DNA from 4 places in the Streptomyces sp. T028 genome. Region 3 is predicted to be linked to each of the others. Evidence: riboswitches for the same ligand, from Rfam matches in the RefSeq annotation. Region 3 holds a riboswitch; each other region holds the start of a gene.

Region 1 (3,622 bases), on a different contig from region 3:
CGCCCCGGGTGTCGAAGCCGGTGGTCACCATGACCGTGCCGGCGACGGCGGTCAGTGCGGCGATCGCGCGCTCGAAGCGCTCGGCGACTTCGTCGGGGTCGGTACCGGGGCGGATGATGTCGTTGCCGCCGGCGCAGAAGGAGACCAGGTCCGGCGCGAGCTCGACGGCCCGCGGCAGCTGGTCCTCCATGATCTGGTCGAGCAGTTTTCCGCGCACCGCGAGGTTGGTGTACCCGAAGTCGCCCTCGGGCCGCCGGTCCGCGAGCAGTACCGCGAACCGGTCGGCCCAGCCGACGAACGCCCCGTCGGGGCCGGGGTCGCCGACGCCCTCGGTGAAGCTGTCCCCCACCGCCACGTACGACCCGATCACTGATCTTTCGTCACTCTTCGAATCGTCTGCCACAGCCGTTCATGATTCCCCTTCGAATGTGACCTACGCGACCGTAGGAAGGGGTTGACGGGCGGTGAGATAAGACACTCCTAAAGAATTGGCCAATCAGGGAATAGGCGACCACACCCGGAAGCTGCCGATGCGGAAATGACTCCAGGTGGTGCGGAACGCGAAGTGCCCTCGGGTGTACGGCTCCGGGTCGGTGTGGTCGAAGACGAGCCGCCCGTTGTTCCACCAGCGCACGGTGGAGCCGTCGGACACGATCCGGACGTGGTGCGGCTCGTTCGCCACGAGCAGCGGCTCGGTGTAGTCGTGGACGAGCGGCCGTACGCCCGCCTCGCCGACGTAGCGGCGCAGCCGGGTGGTGGTGTTGGAGTTGGCGCCGTAGCCGACGTAGTACGCCCTGAGGTAGTCGTACTCGGCGAGGGCGCCGCCGCGCGGGGTGGCGAAGAGGTCGTCCGGGGAGCGGACGTCGACGGCGTTCCAGAAGTTGTTGAGGTCGGAGACACGGTCGTTGACGCCGCCCGCGGAGACGGGCGTCGCGACGTACTCGAGGACGTACGGTCCTTCGAGCGGCCGCTTGAACCAGACGGTCGCCCCGGCCGGCACGTCGACCTCCAGGACCCCGTGCGAGGCCGTGACGGTCCCGCCCCGCTCCAGTTCCACGGCCCACTGTCCGAGGCCGTGACGGAAGTCGTCGCGGGCGATCAGCCGGTGGTGGCGGCGCGGGGCACCCACCGCGGTCCCCGCGGCCAGGGCTGTCAGTGCGGCACCGGCGGCCAGTGCTCCGAATGCTCTACGCGTGGTCGTCACGTCGATCGGCTCCTCGGGTCGTGGTGACGGAGGGCCGGGGAATCCGGCGGATCTCGGTCTCCCCGTGTCCGCGGCGGCCCTTCGGGGAAAGCGCTTTCCCCTCACGAGGATCACTGTGTCCCCACCCTGCCCCGGCTGTCGACGGGGCGAAAAGGGACGCCACAAGACCGCAATACGGCGATCACGAACACGCGGAGCGAAGGCCGGCCCCGGGGCTCGGGGTCCGGCCTTCGCTCCGCGTGTCAGGCGTGCTCGGCGATCGACGTCAGCGGGGTCAGCCGACGGTGACGCCGTGGGAGCGGAGGTAGGCGACCGGGTCCACGTCGGAGCCGTAGTTCGGCGTGGTGCGGATCTCGAAGTGCAGGTGCGGGCCGGTCACGTTGCCGGTCGCACCGGAGAGACCGATCTGCTGACCCGCGGTCACCGTCTGACCGGCCGAGACCGAGAGCTGGGACAGGTGGGCGTACTGCGCGTAGTAGCCGTCGCCCAGCTTGATGACGACCTGGTTGCCGTACGCGCCGCCCCAGCCCGCGGAGACGACCGTGCCCGCGGCGACGGCCTTCAGCGAGGTACCGGTCGGGACGACGAAGTCGACACCGGTGTGGTAGCCGCTGGACCACATGCTGCCGGCCACGCGGTAGTTGGTGCCCACGGTAGCGCCGGACACCGGGGCGGTGTAGCCACTGGAGGTGCCGGTGCCGCTCCCGGCGGCCTGGGTGGCCGCGTTCGAGGAGGACGAGGACGCCTTCGAGTCGGAGGACTCCGAGGACGAGGATGAGGACTTCGTGGTCGACGACTTCGACGCCTTCGACGAAGAGGAGGAGGAACCGGACGAACCGGACGAGGACTTGGTGCTCGCGGCCTTCGCGCCGATCGACAGTTCGAGGCCGGGGTGGATCAGCGAGGGGTTGCTGCCGACGGCCTCGCGGTTGTCCGCGTACAGCTTCTGCCAGCCGCCGCTGACCCGCTGCTCGTCGGCGATCTTGGCGAGGTAGTCGCCGGCCCGCACGGTGTAGGTCTTCGTGCTCTTGGCGGCGGACTTCCGGGTCGTCGACGCGGCCTCGACGGCGCTTTCCGCGACCGACTGGGAGACCGTCTGCGCGACCGACTGGGAAGCGCTCTGGGAAACGGACTGCGGGGTGGCCGCGTGGGCGCCGGTGGCTCCCATGAGCGGGAGGGCGAGTGCCGCTCCGCCGGTTCCGGCGACGGCGATGGAACGGGTGAAGCGCAGGGTCTTCGGGCGGCGGTGCTTACCCTTCGCGGGCATGGCGAATTCCTCTCCGGCGCCTGCGAGGTGAGCTGTCGGGTGCGGACGGGAGATGTCCGGCCGCGACGGGTCGCGGCTTTACCCCAAGCCTGTTCCGGAGACCGGAACAGGCGGTTCTGCCTGTGGGTCCCCCGCTCCTGCCGTGCACGGGTGAGTGTGCGGATTCCGGGCGGCGGCAGGATTCGGCGTCCGTCCGGATTGGTCTGGAACGTAAGCGACCCAGACGCACAGGAACAAGCAGTGGTTGCCCGGTTAATGCCTTTCTCTTGATCCGCTGTGCGAATTCCCAGTGACGCTCCGTGCAACGAGCACCGGAAATTTCGCCTAACGCCCTTGAAAAGCACTTTGATTACGTGAACATGACGGGCGACGCAGGGTCACGGATATGACCCTGCTCACGTGACGGCTCTCCAGGATTCCTTATTCCAGAGCGAGTTGGAACTAAGGTTTCAATTAGGACAGAAACCTCAGATCCGACGCAGGCGGATAACCGTCGCATCGAGGTCACCGCGCAGCCCGGTCCGCAGCCCGTGGTGCAACAGCACCGCACCTCGGTGCACTTCGCCCGTTTCACGGCATTCGTACGACGCTGTCGGGTCGACGCCACGCAGTCGCAGCGCGGGGACGGGTTCGCCGTAGCGCTGCGCCTGGAGCCAGGCGAGGACGACGGTCTCGTCGCCGCGGACGTACTGGACGGCACTCAGTCCACCCGCCGGGGGACGCAGCCGGTACTGGTCGCCGTGCTGGACGAGGGGCCGGATCTCCTTGTAGAGGTCGACCCAGCGGCGGGCTTCGGCGAGTTCCTCCTCGGTCCACTCGGAGAGGTCCCCGCCGACGCCGAGCACCCCCGCCATGGCGCTGACGAACCGGAAGCGCAGCGAGCTGATCCGGCCGTTGAGCTGGGCGTTGGGGCTGTCGGTGACCCAGGCGGCCATCACGCGCGCGGGATGGATCTGACTGAAGCCGTGCTGGATGTCGAGCCGGTCGAGCGGGTCGGTGTTGTCGGAGGTCCACACCTGGTCGGTACGGGCGAGGATGCCGAGGTCGATCCGTCCGCCGCCGCCCGAGCAGGACTCGAAGGCCACGCCCGGGTGGGCCGCCCGCAGCCGGTCCAGCAGGTTGTACAGGGCACGGACGTGGTCGACCCAGAG
Region 2 (3,622 bases), on a different contig from region 3:
GCGCGCTCGCGCAGCCGCAGCACCGGAAGGGTGGGGACGCCCTCGCGCAGGTCCGTGCCGGGTGTCTTGCCCGACTCGTGGGAGTCGGAGGCGATGTCCAGGACGTCGTCGGCGAGCTGGAAGGCGACCCCGAGCCGCTCCCCGTACTGGGTGAGCACGTCCACCACCGTCTCGTCGGCGCCCGACATCATCGCGCCGAAGCGGCAGGACACCGCCACCAGGGAGCCGGTCTTGCCGCCGAGGACGTCGAGGTAGTGGTCGACCGGGTCGCGGCCGTCGACCGGGCCGGCCGTCTCCAGGATCTGGCCGGTGACCAGGCGCTCGAACGCCTCCGCCTGCACCCGCACCGCCTCCGGGCCGAGGTCGGCCAGGATGTGCGAGGCGCGCGCGAAGAGGAAGTCGCCGGTGAGGACGGCGAGCGAGTTGCCCCAGCGGGCGTTCGCACTGGGCACCCCGCGCCGCACCGCGGCCTCGTCCATCACGTCGTCGTGGTACAGGGTCGCCAGATGGGTGAGCTCGACGACGACGGCGGAGGGGACGACCCCCGGCGCGTACGGGTCGCCGAAGCGCGCCGCGAGCATCACGAGCAGCGGCCGGAACCGCTTCCCGCCGGCCCGCAGCAGGTGCTGGGCCGCCTCCGTGATGAACGGGACCTCACTCTTGGTGGCCTCGAGCAAGCCTTCCTCGACAGCCGCCAATCCGGCCTGGACATCGGCTTCCAGAGCCTGGTCCCGCACGCTCAGCCCAAACGGCTCGACGACGGTCACGAGGAGTCTCCTGTCTGCTGGTGTCTATCGGCGGCTACGCGGTTTGTCGATAGGTCTCTGCGCTCACTCAAGTCAGCGTATCCGGTCAGGTTTCGATCACCACGAGCCCCCACGGTTACAGCCCGGACAGGCCCTATGAGAAGGGGCACCCCTTAAGCAGCCATCTGGGTTTATTGCCCGATTCACCCGTCTTGTGGATGTCGGTGAGTTGCCTCACTCGCCCAGCCGAACCAGCCCCTTCCCCGTTCCCCTCCACCGCGCCCCGACACCTCGGCCCACTCAGGCGAGTTGATGCTTTGCAGCAACAAAGGATCAAGCATCCCCATAGGCCACAGACCAAGGTCAATAGGGGCTAACTGTGAATTCGCCACTTGTTTCGGACATGTGCTCTCGCATACGTTCCCGGCCTGTCGGGCGGACGCCTAATCCTGCCGCCGCCCGAACACCCACCGAGAACACCACGGCAGGAGCGGGGGAACCAGGTAAGTCGCCGCACGGGTCCAGCCGGGCCATGCCTTTGGGCATGCCCAGGACAGACCGGTGCAGCTCGGGGTGAAGCCGTGTCCGTGAGGGCACGGCCGGGCAGCTCCCGCCCGAACCCGACAGCTCACCTCGCAGGCGACGGAGAGGAACTTCGCCATGCCCGCTCAGCCCCGCCGTGCCCGCCGCCTCGCCCGCACGCTCGCCGTCGCCGCCACCGGCGTCACCGTGCTCGCCCTGCCGATCCTCGGCGCGACCACCGCCTCCGCGGCCACCCCGACCGTGGCCACCGCCACCAGCCTCGGCTACGCCAACAACCTCGACGGCTGGATCCGCGCCTCGCTCCAGGTCATGGCGCAGCACGGGATCCCCGGCACCTACAACGGCATCTACCGCAACGTGATCCGGGAGTCCTCGGGCAACCCGTCCGCCATCAACCTCTGGGACTCCAACGCGGCCGCCGGTACCCCCTCCAAGGGGCTGCTGCAGATCATCGACCCGACGTTCAACGCGTACCACGTGTCCGGCACGTCCTGGAATCCGTACGACCCGGTCGCGAACATCACCGCCTCCTGCAACTACGCCGCCGCGCGGTACGGCTCGATCGACAACGTGTTCGGCGCGTACTGAGCAGCCCGGCAGCCACCATCCGGCTGCTACCTGTACAGCAGCTACCTGTACAGACGTTCGAGGATGACGGCCACGCCGTCGTCCTCGTTCGACGTCGTCACCTCGTCGGCCACGGCCTTGAGCTCCGGATGGGCGTTGGCCATCGCGACCCCGCGGGCGGCCCAGTCGAACATCGGGATGTCGTTGGGCATGTCGCCGAAGGCGATGGTGTCCTCGGGCCCGATGCCCAGATGCTCGGCGGCCAGGGCCAGCCCCGTCGCCTTGGTGATCCCGCACGGCTGCAGCTCCACCGTGCCCGGCCCCGACATGGTGACCGTGGCGAGCGAGCCGACCACCGCGCGGGCCGTCGCCGCCAACTCGTCGTCGGACAGCGCCGGATGGCGCAGCAGCACCTTGCTGATCGGCTCGCACCACAGGTCGTCGCGCCGCTCCACGCGCAGCGCGGGCAGGGTCGGGTGCGGCATCAGATAGCCCGGCTCGATGAGCGTCAGCCCGTCGACGCCGTCCTGGTCGACGGCCGCGTACACGAGCCCGACCTCGGCCTCGATCTTGCCGAGCGCGGTCTCCGCGAGTTCCCGGTCCAGGGTGACCGACCACAGCAGACGGTCCGCGCCGGCGTCGTACAACTGCGCGCCCTGTCCGCACACCGCGAGCCCCCTGCCGTGCAGGAGGTCGAGCAGCGGGCGTACGCGGGGCGCGGGCCGGCCGGTCACGACCAGGTGGCGAGCGCCGGCCGCCGCCACCAGCGCGAGCGCGTCCAGCGACCGGTCGGAGAACGTGTCGTCGCCGCGCAGCAGCGTTCCGTCCAGGTCGGTGGCGACGAGGGAGTACGCGGTGCGCTCGGCGTATGCGGTGGGTGCGGCCATGATCAGAGAATACGGATCCCGCACCCCCGGACTCGACGCGAACCGGACCAGGACGGAGTCCGGCCCCCTTCTGTCAACTCCCCTTCTTTTGTTGACCGATCACTCACCGATCACTGTTGAACAGGGGCCCGAGAAACAGCTTTCCACCACATCGCCGGGTAGCGACCGGTTAAAGGCCTCTGCACCGGTTGGCAACAAGATGCTCCACTCCCTACCGCGCGCCCGGTCTGGAGGGGTACCGTCCCAGGTGTCCAGGGGGGACTTGATCGGGGGGTCAGGTTGAGCAGTGGACGTATCCGTGTGCTGAGTCCGGAGGATCTCGGCGAGGGGGATCGGGAGCGGTGGCGCGCGCTGCGTGCCATGTCGACGGCGCCGCGCAACCCGTTCATGGAACCGGAGTTCACCGACGCCGTGAGCCGTGTGCGGCCACGCGCGCGCGTGGCGGTGGTGTACGAGGGGCGCGAGCCGGTCGGCTTCCTGCCCCATGAGCGTGGCCGGCTCGGCCGGGGCCAGGCCCTCGCGTACGGCGTCTCGGACGCGCAGGGCGCCGTACTGGCGCCGGGTCTCGGGCTCAACGCCGACGAACTGCTGCGGGCCGCTTCCCTGTCCACCTTCGCCTTCGACAACCTGGAGGCGGAACAGGGGCTGTTCGTCCCGCACTCGGCGGCCGAGTACGCCTCCTACGTCATCGACGTGGAGAAGGGCTACGAGACGTACGAGTCCGTCCTGCGGGCCCAGTCACCGAAGTTCCTGAAGACGACGCTCGCCAAGGAGCGCAGGCTCGGCCGGCAGGCCGGGGAGACACGGTTCGTGTTCGACGAACGCGACCCGGCCGCGCTGCGCACACTCATGGCGTGGAAGTCCGCGCAGTACCGCAGG
Region 3 (3,622 bases):
GCCGGCACCATCCGCGCCGACAACCCCCGCCTGCTGGTGAACTCCGCCGAACGCCGCCACGCGCGCGTGACCGCCGGAAAGCCGGAGTACCCCCTCAAGGTCACGGTCAGCGGCTCCGGCGACCTCGACCCGGCCGCGAACTTCTGGCACACCGGCGGCGAGAAGGTCGTCTATACGACGGAGAAGGGCGCCCGGCGCGCCCAGGCGCTCGGCATCGCCGCCGACCTCGTCCCGCTCGGCCCCGGCCTGGACTGGCGTCGGCTCCTCACGCACCTCCACGACGAGCGCGGCGTACGCCGGCTCATGGTCGAGGGCGGCGGCACGATCCACACCCAGCTGCTCCAGCAGGGCCTCGCCGACGAACTCCAGCTAGTCCTCGCCCCCCTCTTCGTCGGCGACCAGGACGCGCCCCGCCTCTTCGGTCCCGGCGCCTACCAGGGCGGACGCCTGCGGCTGGCCGAGGCCCGGCGGATCGAGGACGTCGTCCTCATGCGCTACGAGCCCACCGCCCCCGGCGCCGGCCCGCTCCCCTCCGCCGCCGACCACCGCTGGCTGGCACTCGCCTGCGAGCTCGCCGCCGAGTGCCCGCCCTCCGGGACCGCCTTCAGCGTCGGCGCGGTGATCGTCGCCGCCGACGGGACGGAACTGGCGCGCGGCCACTCCCGCGAGGACGGCGACCCGGTCGTCCACGCCGAGGAGGCCGCCCTCGCGAAACTCGACCCCGCCGACCCCCGCCTCGCCACGGCCACCGTCTACAGCAGCCTCGAACCCTGCGCCCGCCGTGCCTCCCGCCCCAAGCCCTGCGCCCGTCTCATCCTCGACGCGGGGGTGCGCCGGGTGGTCACCGCCTGGCAGGAGCCGGACACCTTCGTCACGGCCGCCGACGGCAACGGCCTGCTCGCGGCCGAGGGCGTCGACGTCGTCGTACTCCCGGAGTACGCGGAGCGGGCGCAGGCGCCGAACCGGCACCTGACCGGGTGAGCCTGACGGGGTGATCCTGAGCGGGTGATACAGTGGTGTCACCGACGCGGGGTGGAGCAGCTCGGTAGCTCGCTGGGCTCATAACCCAGAGGTCGCAGGTTCAAATCCTGTCCCCGCTACTGAAGGCCGAGGGCCGGAATCCGAAAGGGTTCCGGCCCTCGGTGTGTTTTCTGGCAAGGCCGGCAAGGGCGGCAAGGCTCACGCGATGGCTGTGTGTGTACTGTGAATTCCGGCAACTCGCCCGTTTTTCACCGGTCATGGCCCGAAAGTCCAGGCCAAAAAAGGTTGTTGATCAAGCTGGAGAGCTTGGAAAGCCGCACCCGGGTCTATTAACGTTCGATAACGCAGCGCGGTCGTCCCAGCCGTCACAAGAGGCGGCTCCGTGCGCACGCGCCGAATCCCGTAAGGGAACCGGGGAACCACCACCTTGGGGTGAATCACGCGGAAGCCGCCGTGAACTCGCAGAGTCACGAACGGTTTACGCGCGTAGGAGACCTTCCCGCTCCGAACCCGTCAGCTAACCCGGTAGGCGACGGAAGGAAAGGAGAACGCCCGCGTGGCGTCCAACCGCCCTGCTCCCGAAGCCCCCTTCGTGCCGAGCCAGCGTTCCTCTTCCGATTCCGAGACCTTCGGCTACGGCAGCTACCACGGCGACGAGGGCCCCTGGCAGGAGTGGAATCCCACCGAGGAGTCCATCGCCCCGGTCCGGGGCAAGCACCGGGTCGCCAAGCAGCGCACCGGCGGCGGAGGGTTCGCCCGCAGCTCCACCGTCCTCGGCGTCGGCGTCATCGCCGCGTTCAGCGCCGGCGGCATGGCCAGCGCCAACACCGGCAAGCCCCCGGTCTCCATCTCCATGCCGGACCTGCCCTCCGTGGGCTCCCTGATCTCCGACGACGACTCCGGCCAGGACGCCGGGCCCGCGCTGGCCAACTTCGGCTCCGAGGCCCCCGCCGCGACCGACCAGAGCGGTGCCGCCGACGCCGGCGAGGCGCTGCGCGAGCGGATCATGGCGCAGGCCGAGTCGCAGCAGACCCAGGTCGCCGACCGCGCCCAGGCCGCCGCCGAGGCCACCGCGGCCAAGGCGGAGGCTGCCGCCGTCGCCAAGGCCGAGAAGGAGGCCGAGGCCGAGGCCGCCGCCGCGAAGGAGAAGGCCGAGCAGGCCGCCAAGGAGAAGGCCGAGGCCGCCCGCCTGGCCGAGCTCGCCAAGCAGTACACGCTGCCGACCTCCTCGTACACGCTCACCGCGACCTTCGGCCAGGCCGGCGCCTACTGGTCCTCCGGGTACCACACCGGCCTGGACTTCGCCGCTCCCACCGGCACCCTCATCAAGGCCGTCCACAGCGGCACCATCACCGAGGCGGGCTGGGCGGGCTCCTACGGCTACCGCACCATCCTCACCCTGGACGACGGCACCGAGCTGTGGTTCTGCCACCAGTCCTCGATCAGCGTCAGCGCCGGCCAGAAGGTCTCGACCGGTGACGTGATCGGCCGCGTGGGCGCCACCGGCAACGTGACCGGCGCCCACCTCCACCTGGAGGTCCACCCGGGCGGCGCCGCCGACGGCATCGACCCGTTGGCCTGGCTGCGGAGCAAGGGCCTCAACCCGTAAGGGAGCTCGTCCCGCTCGCAGCGGTTCCGTTCACACGTTCTTCGTACTCTTCCGTACGGCGGACGGAATGGGCCGCTCCGAAGCAGTTGTTGACGTAGGACATGACTTCTCTGCGCAAGCTCGGCTCCTCCGACCTCGAGGTCTTCCCCCTCTCCCTCGGCGGCAACGTCTTCGGCTGGACCGCCGACGAGGCGACCTCCTTCGCCGTCCTCGACGCCTACACCGCCGCCGGCGGCAACTTCGTCGACACCGCCGACTCCTACTCCGCGTGGGTCGACGGCAACAGCGGCGGCGAGTCCGAGACCGTCATCGGCACGTGGCTGACCAAGCGCGGCAACCGCGACGACGTCGTCATCGCCACCAAGGTCAGCCAGCACCCCGACTTCCCGGGCCTGACCGCCGCCAACATCAGGGCCGCCGCCGACGCCTCCCTCACCCGCCTCGGCACCGACCGCATCGACCTCTACTACACCCACTTCGACAAGCCCGAGGTGCCGGTCGAGGAGATCATCGGCGCGCTCGACGAACTGGTGAAGGCGGGCAAGGTGCGGCACATCGCCGCCTCCAACATCTCCCCCGAACGCCTCCGTGAGTCCCTGGAGTTCTCCGACCGCGAGGGCCTCGCCCGGTACGTCGCCCTCCAGCCGCACTACAACCTGGTCTCCCGCGACACCTACGAGGGCGGTCTGCAGGACCTCGCGGCCCGCTCCGGCCTCGCCGCCGCCCCCTACTTCGCCCTGGCCTCCGGCTTCCTCACCGGCAAGTACCGGCCCGGTACGACGGTGGAGGGACCGCGGGCCGCCGCGGGCGCCGGCAAGCACCTCGACACCGAGCGGGGCGTCCGCGTCCTCGCCGCCCTCGACGAGATCGCCCTGGCCCATGGCTCCGAGGTCGCCACGGTCGCCCTGGCCTGGCTCGCCGCCCAGCCGACGGTCGTCGCCCCGATCGCCTCGGCCCGCACCCTGGAGCAGTTGCCGGCCCTGCTGGCGGTGGCTGACCTGGAGCTGACGGAGGAGGAGATCACGAGGCTGA
Region 4 (3,622 bases), on a different contig from region 3:
GTGATCAGGCGACGGTGATCAGCGGAACGCGGCGGTGAAACCCGACCAGCTCTCGGGGGAGAAGAGCAGGGCGGGCCCGTCCGGGTCCTTGGAGTCGCGTACGGCGAGCAGTCCGGCGCAGGGCCCGAGGGCCGGCCGGGCCGTCTCCACGCAGTTGTTCGCTCCCGTGCTGTAGCTGCTGCGCAGCCACCGCACCTGAGGGAGAGCGTGGGGGTCGGTGCTGAGAGGTACGGTCCGAAGTACGTTCCGAGGCAGAGCAGTCATGGTGCCTCCCTACGCGCCGTCAGCTATCGCGGCGATGTATTCCAGTGATTCCCCGGGCGAAAGGGCATGCGCCCGAAGGGCGTTGAAGGCCTCGGTGTAGGCCTCGAGGTCTTCTTTCCGTTCGAGGTAGAGGCTACTCGTCAAGTGGTCGAGAACAACCACATCCAGATCGGGAGCGCTCGAAAATGAGAAAATAACGAAAGGGCCGGTGACGCCGATATGGGCGCCGGCCGCGAACGGCAGTACCTGAAGCCGGACTTGGGGCAGGTGCGCCGCCTCCATCAGCCGGACGAGCTGGTGCTCCATCACCTCGGGGCCGCCCACCTCCCGCCGCAGCACCGCCTCGTCCAGCACCGCTGTCAGCCTGAGCGGCGGCTGCCGGTGCAGCACGTCCTGGCGGGCGATCCGCACCTCCACCAGCGTGTCCAGCTGGTCCTCGTCCGCGCCCTCCACCGCCGCCCGGGTCACCGCGCGCGCGTACTCGGCCGTCTGGAGCAGCCCCGGGACCACGGTCGTCTCCAGCGTGCGCATCACGCCGGCCTGCGACTCCAGACTGATGAAGTCCCGGTAGGCGGCCGGCAGGACCCCGCGATAGGCGTGCCACCAGTGGTCCCGGCCCCCGCTCTCCTCCGAGCCGGCCAACGCCGTCATCAGGTCCCGCAGTTGTGGGTCCGTCACGCCGTAGGCGTCGAGAAGTAACCGCACATCGGCCGGTTTCGTACCACTGGTGCCGGTCTCGATACGGCTTACCTTGGACTGGTGCCAGCCGACGAGCCGGGCCGCCTCACCGCTCGTGAGCCCCGCCCGGGCGCGCAGACTGCGCAGTTCCGCGCCCAGCTTTCGGCGGCGCACCGCGGGACCGTGCTGCATGGGCTCCTCCTTGCTCCCCATGGATCGTCCTTGATGGACCGTCCCTGTGGACCGTCTTTATGGGCCGTCCTTATGGGCTGTCCAAAAACGCTCTGCCGCGGCAGAGTTCACCGCATTGGGCGACAGATATATGCATATCTTGGTGGATCGCCACCCGTGACCGGCGTGCTGATGGCAGTCTGGCGAAGAAGCACCAGTCCGGGACCGTACTCGAACCATCCGCAGCGTGTCGGACTCCGGTCCCGTGGGAAAGGGACGAGGTCGCCATGGCAGACCATCTGGAAGCATCCGTCACTCTGCCGAGCGATCCCGCCTCGGTCTCCACGGCCCGCGGCTTCGTGGCCGGCGCGCTCGGCGAATGGGGACTGCCGGCGGACTCGGAGGCGGCCGACACCATCCGGCTGATCGTCTCCGAACTCGCGACCAACGCCGTGCAGCACACCTTCGGACAGTCACCCACCTTCACGGTGGCCCTGGTGCTCGACCGGGACGAACGGCTGCGCATCGGCGTCACCGACAGCCACCCGCGCTTCCCCAAACGACTGCCGGCCGCCGTCCAGCAGGACAACGGCCGAGGCATGGTGATCATTCGCTGGCTGACCGCCGAGCGCGGCGGCAAGCTCAGAGTCCGCCCCACACGGGAGGGCGGCAAGACGGTCACGGTCGAGCTGCCGTGGACCGTCCCGGCCGAGCCGGTGGCGGGCGCCGCGGCGCCTCCGCGACCGGGCGAGCTCCCGGGGCGGTGAGGGCGCGTCAGGGACGCCGCCACCACCCCGGGAAGCGGTGCTCGGGCAGGTCCTAGCGGACCCGGCCGTACCAGACGCTCTTGGTCCAGATCTTCTCCAGCTTCACCACGCTACCGGTCTTCGGCGAGTGCCAGATCTTGCCCTTACCGGCGTAGATCCCGACGTGGTACACGTACGACCCCGAGTGGAAGAACACCAGGTCGCCCGCCTTGCGGCTGGAGGCCGAGATGTGGCGCGTCTTGTTGTACTGCTGCGCAGCCGTGCGCGGCAGGGTCTTGCCCGCCTTCTTGAACGAGTACATCGTGAGACCTGAGCAGTCGAACCTCTTCGGTCCGGCCGCCCCGTACTTGTACGGTGCACCCTTCTTGGACGCCGCGACCTGGAGCGCCTTGGTCGCCGGCGTGGCCGCCGCGGCGTCGGAGGCGACACCGGGGATCACGATCGATCCGCCCACGGCGGCGATGGCGAACGCGGAGGCCGTACCGGCCCGGGCCATGAGCGACGGGACACGATTGAGCGCAGTCATGCGCAACCCTTCGTCAACCGCCTGTGAAGGATGACCTGTCGGATTCGGGCTGACAAAGGTGCCCGGCCGCTCGCGCGGCTTCACCCCAAGGGCTGCTCGACCCGGTCATGGCGTGACCGTTCCGGCGACCCGTCGTGCTTGGGTCCTCCACTCCTGCCGATGCACTCCTGTCGACGGGTCAATCCGGGCAGCGGCAGGACTCGGCGTCCGCCCGGACCGCCCCGCCGCTTGTGGCGGGGACTTGTCGTCAGACACGGATCTTGACTCACCGTTGACCGAAAATCCCAATGGAACCGGTGATTTGTGGGGTTCCTCACCACTCACCCGTTCGGGTGGACACCCTGATGGGGGTTCAGGTGTCAAGGCCGCCAAAGGCCCCCCGACCTGCGCCGCTACCCCTTGCGCCGACCCGGAAAACAGCGCCTTCGGCACAATGCGCTCGCTCGCAAGGGGGGCCGCCGCTACGCCGAACGGGGGTAACCCGTCTGGTGCGTTTCAGGTCCGGCCCGGACGTCACGGACGGCGCGGCGGTGCGCCGAGCCGGACGGGCGTGCGTCAACTGTCGGAGAGCGGAGGTACCGTGACGCGCGCTGTGCGGCGCTCCCCGTCCAGGACGCGCAGCGCCCGCGCGAGGGTCGGCGCGTGCAGCTCGCTCTCGCCCCGCTGGTGCATCAACGTCAGCGCGTCCCGCAGCTCCGCTGCCCTCGCCACCAGCGCCTGGGCGGCCCGCAGGCCCCGGTAGGTGTCACCGTCGTGCGCGGGATTGATCCGCCCGAGCAGATCCACCACGTCCAGATAACGGTCGATCAGCTCGGCCTCGGCGCGGGTGAGCGCGGGCAGCGGCGGCAGCTCGGGAACCATCGCGGCTCACCTCGCCCCGGCGATGTCGCGACGGCTCGGGACGACCCCGTCCACCAGGCCGTACTCCACGGCCTGAGCCGCGGTCAGGATCAGATCCCGCTCGATGTCCTCGGTCACCTGTTCGGGGGCGCGCCCGGTGTGCCGTACGAGCATCTCCTCCAGCAGGTCCCGGGTGCGGGACAGCTCCTCGGCCTGGATCGCCAGGTCGCTGGTCTGTCCCTCGACGGGCTCGGGCAGCGCCGGCTGCCGGACCACCATCCTGGCGCCCGGCAGCGCGAACCGCTTGCCCGGCGTGCCCGCCGCCAGCAGCACGGCCGCCGACGAGCCGGCCTGGCCCAGGCAGGTCGTCTCCACG

What was found. A riboswitch is a leader RNA that binds a small molecule or an ion and turns the genes downstream of it on or off. The one in region 3 is predicted to bind cyclic di-AMP.
Region 1: linked by a shared signal. The riboswitch ahead of ACLZN2_RS44935 (M23 family metallopeptidase) and the one ahead of ACLZN2_RS48020 (M23 family metallopeptidase) in region 3 are both predicted to bind cyclic di-AMP.
Region 2: linked by a shared signal. The riboswitch ahead of ACLZN2_RS33315 (transglycosylase SLT domain-containing protein) and the one ahead of ACLZN2_RS48020 (M23 family metallopeptidase) in region 3 are both predicted to bind cyclic di-AMP.
Region 4: linked by a shared signal. The riboswitch ahead of ACLZN2_RS22920 (C40 family peptidase) and the one ahead of ACLZN2_RS48020 (M23 family metallopeptidase) in region 3 are both predicted to bind cyclic di-AMP.

The regions. Positions count from the first base shown of each region.
Region 1 covers NZ_JBLRVZ010000063.1:7,708-11,329, reverse strand. Annotated here, with positions in the region: gene ACLZN2_RS44945 (SGNH/GDSL hydrolase family protein) at 1-370, opposite strand, end outside; gene ACLZN2_RS44940 (DUF6250 domain-containing protein) at 497-1,204, opposite strand; gene ACLZN2_RS44935 (M23 family metallopeptidase) at 1,479-2,471, opposite strand; cyclic di-AMP (ydaO/yuaA leader) riboswitch at 2,476-2,634, opposite strand; gene ACLZN2_RS44930 (alpha-galactosidase) at 2,939-3,622, opposite strand, start outside.
Region 2 covers NZ_JBLRVZ010000038.1:8,548-12,169, forward strand. Annotated here, with positions in the region: gene ACLZN2_RS33310 (polyprenyl synthetase family protein) at 1-767, opposite strand, end outside; cyclic di-AMP (ydaO/yuaA leader) riboswitch at 1,205-1,403, shown strand; gene ACLZN2_RS33315 (transglycosylase SLT domain-containing protein) at 1,407-1,877, shown strand; gene ACLZN2_RS33320 (HAD family hydrolase) at 1,919-2,743, opposite strand; gene ACLZN2_RS33325 (GNAT family N-acetyltransferase) at 3,038-3,622, shown strand, end outside.
Region 3 covers NZ_JBLRVZ010000076.1:21,680-25,301, reverse strand. Annotated here, with positions in the region: gene ACLZN2_RS48030 (dihydrofolate reductase family protein) at 1-981, shown strand, start outside; tRNA gene ACLZN2_RS48025 (tRNA-Met) at 1,027-1,100, shown strand; cyclic di-AMP (ydaO/yuaA leader) riboswitch at 1,363-1,530, shown strand; gene ACLZN2_RS48020 (M23 family metallopeptidase) at 1,538-2,590, shown strand; gene ACLZN2_RS48015 (aldo/keto reductase) at 2,692-3,622, shown strand, end outside.
Region 4 covers NZ_JBLRVZ010000024.1:17,314-20,935, forward strand. Annotated here, with positions in the region: gene ACLZN2_RS22905 (DUF397 domain-containing protein) at 19-264, opposite strand; gene ACLZN2_RS22910 (helix-turn-helix domain-containing protein) at 274-1,134, opposite strand; gene ACLZN2_RS22915 (ATP-binding protein) at 1,401-1,880, shown strand; gene ACLZN2_RS22920 (C40 family peptidase) at 1,933-2,406, opposite strand; cyclic di-AMP (ydaO/yuaA leader) riboswitch at 2,410-2,592, opposite strand; gene ACLZN2_RS22925 (hypothetical protein) at 2,962-3,267, opposite strand; gene ACLZN2_RS22930 (ATP-dependent Clp protease proteolytic subunit) at 3,274-3,622, opposite strand, start outside.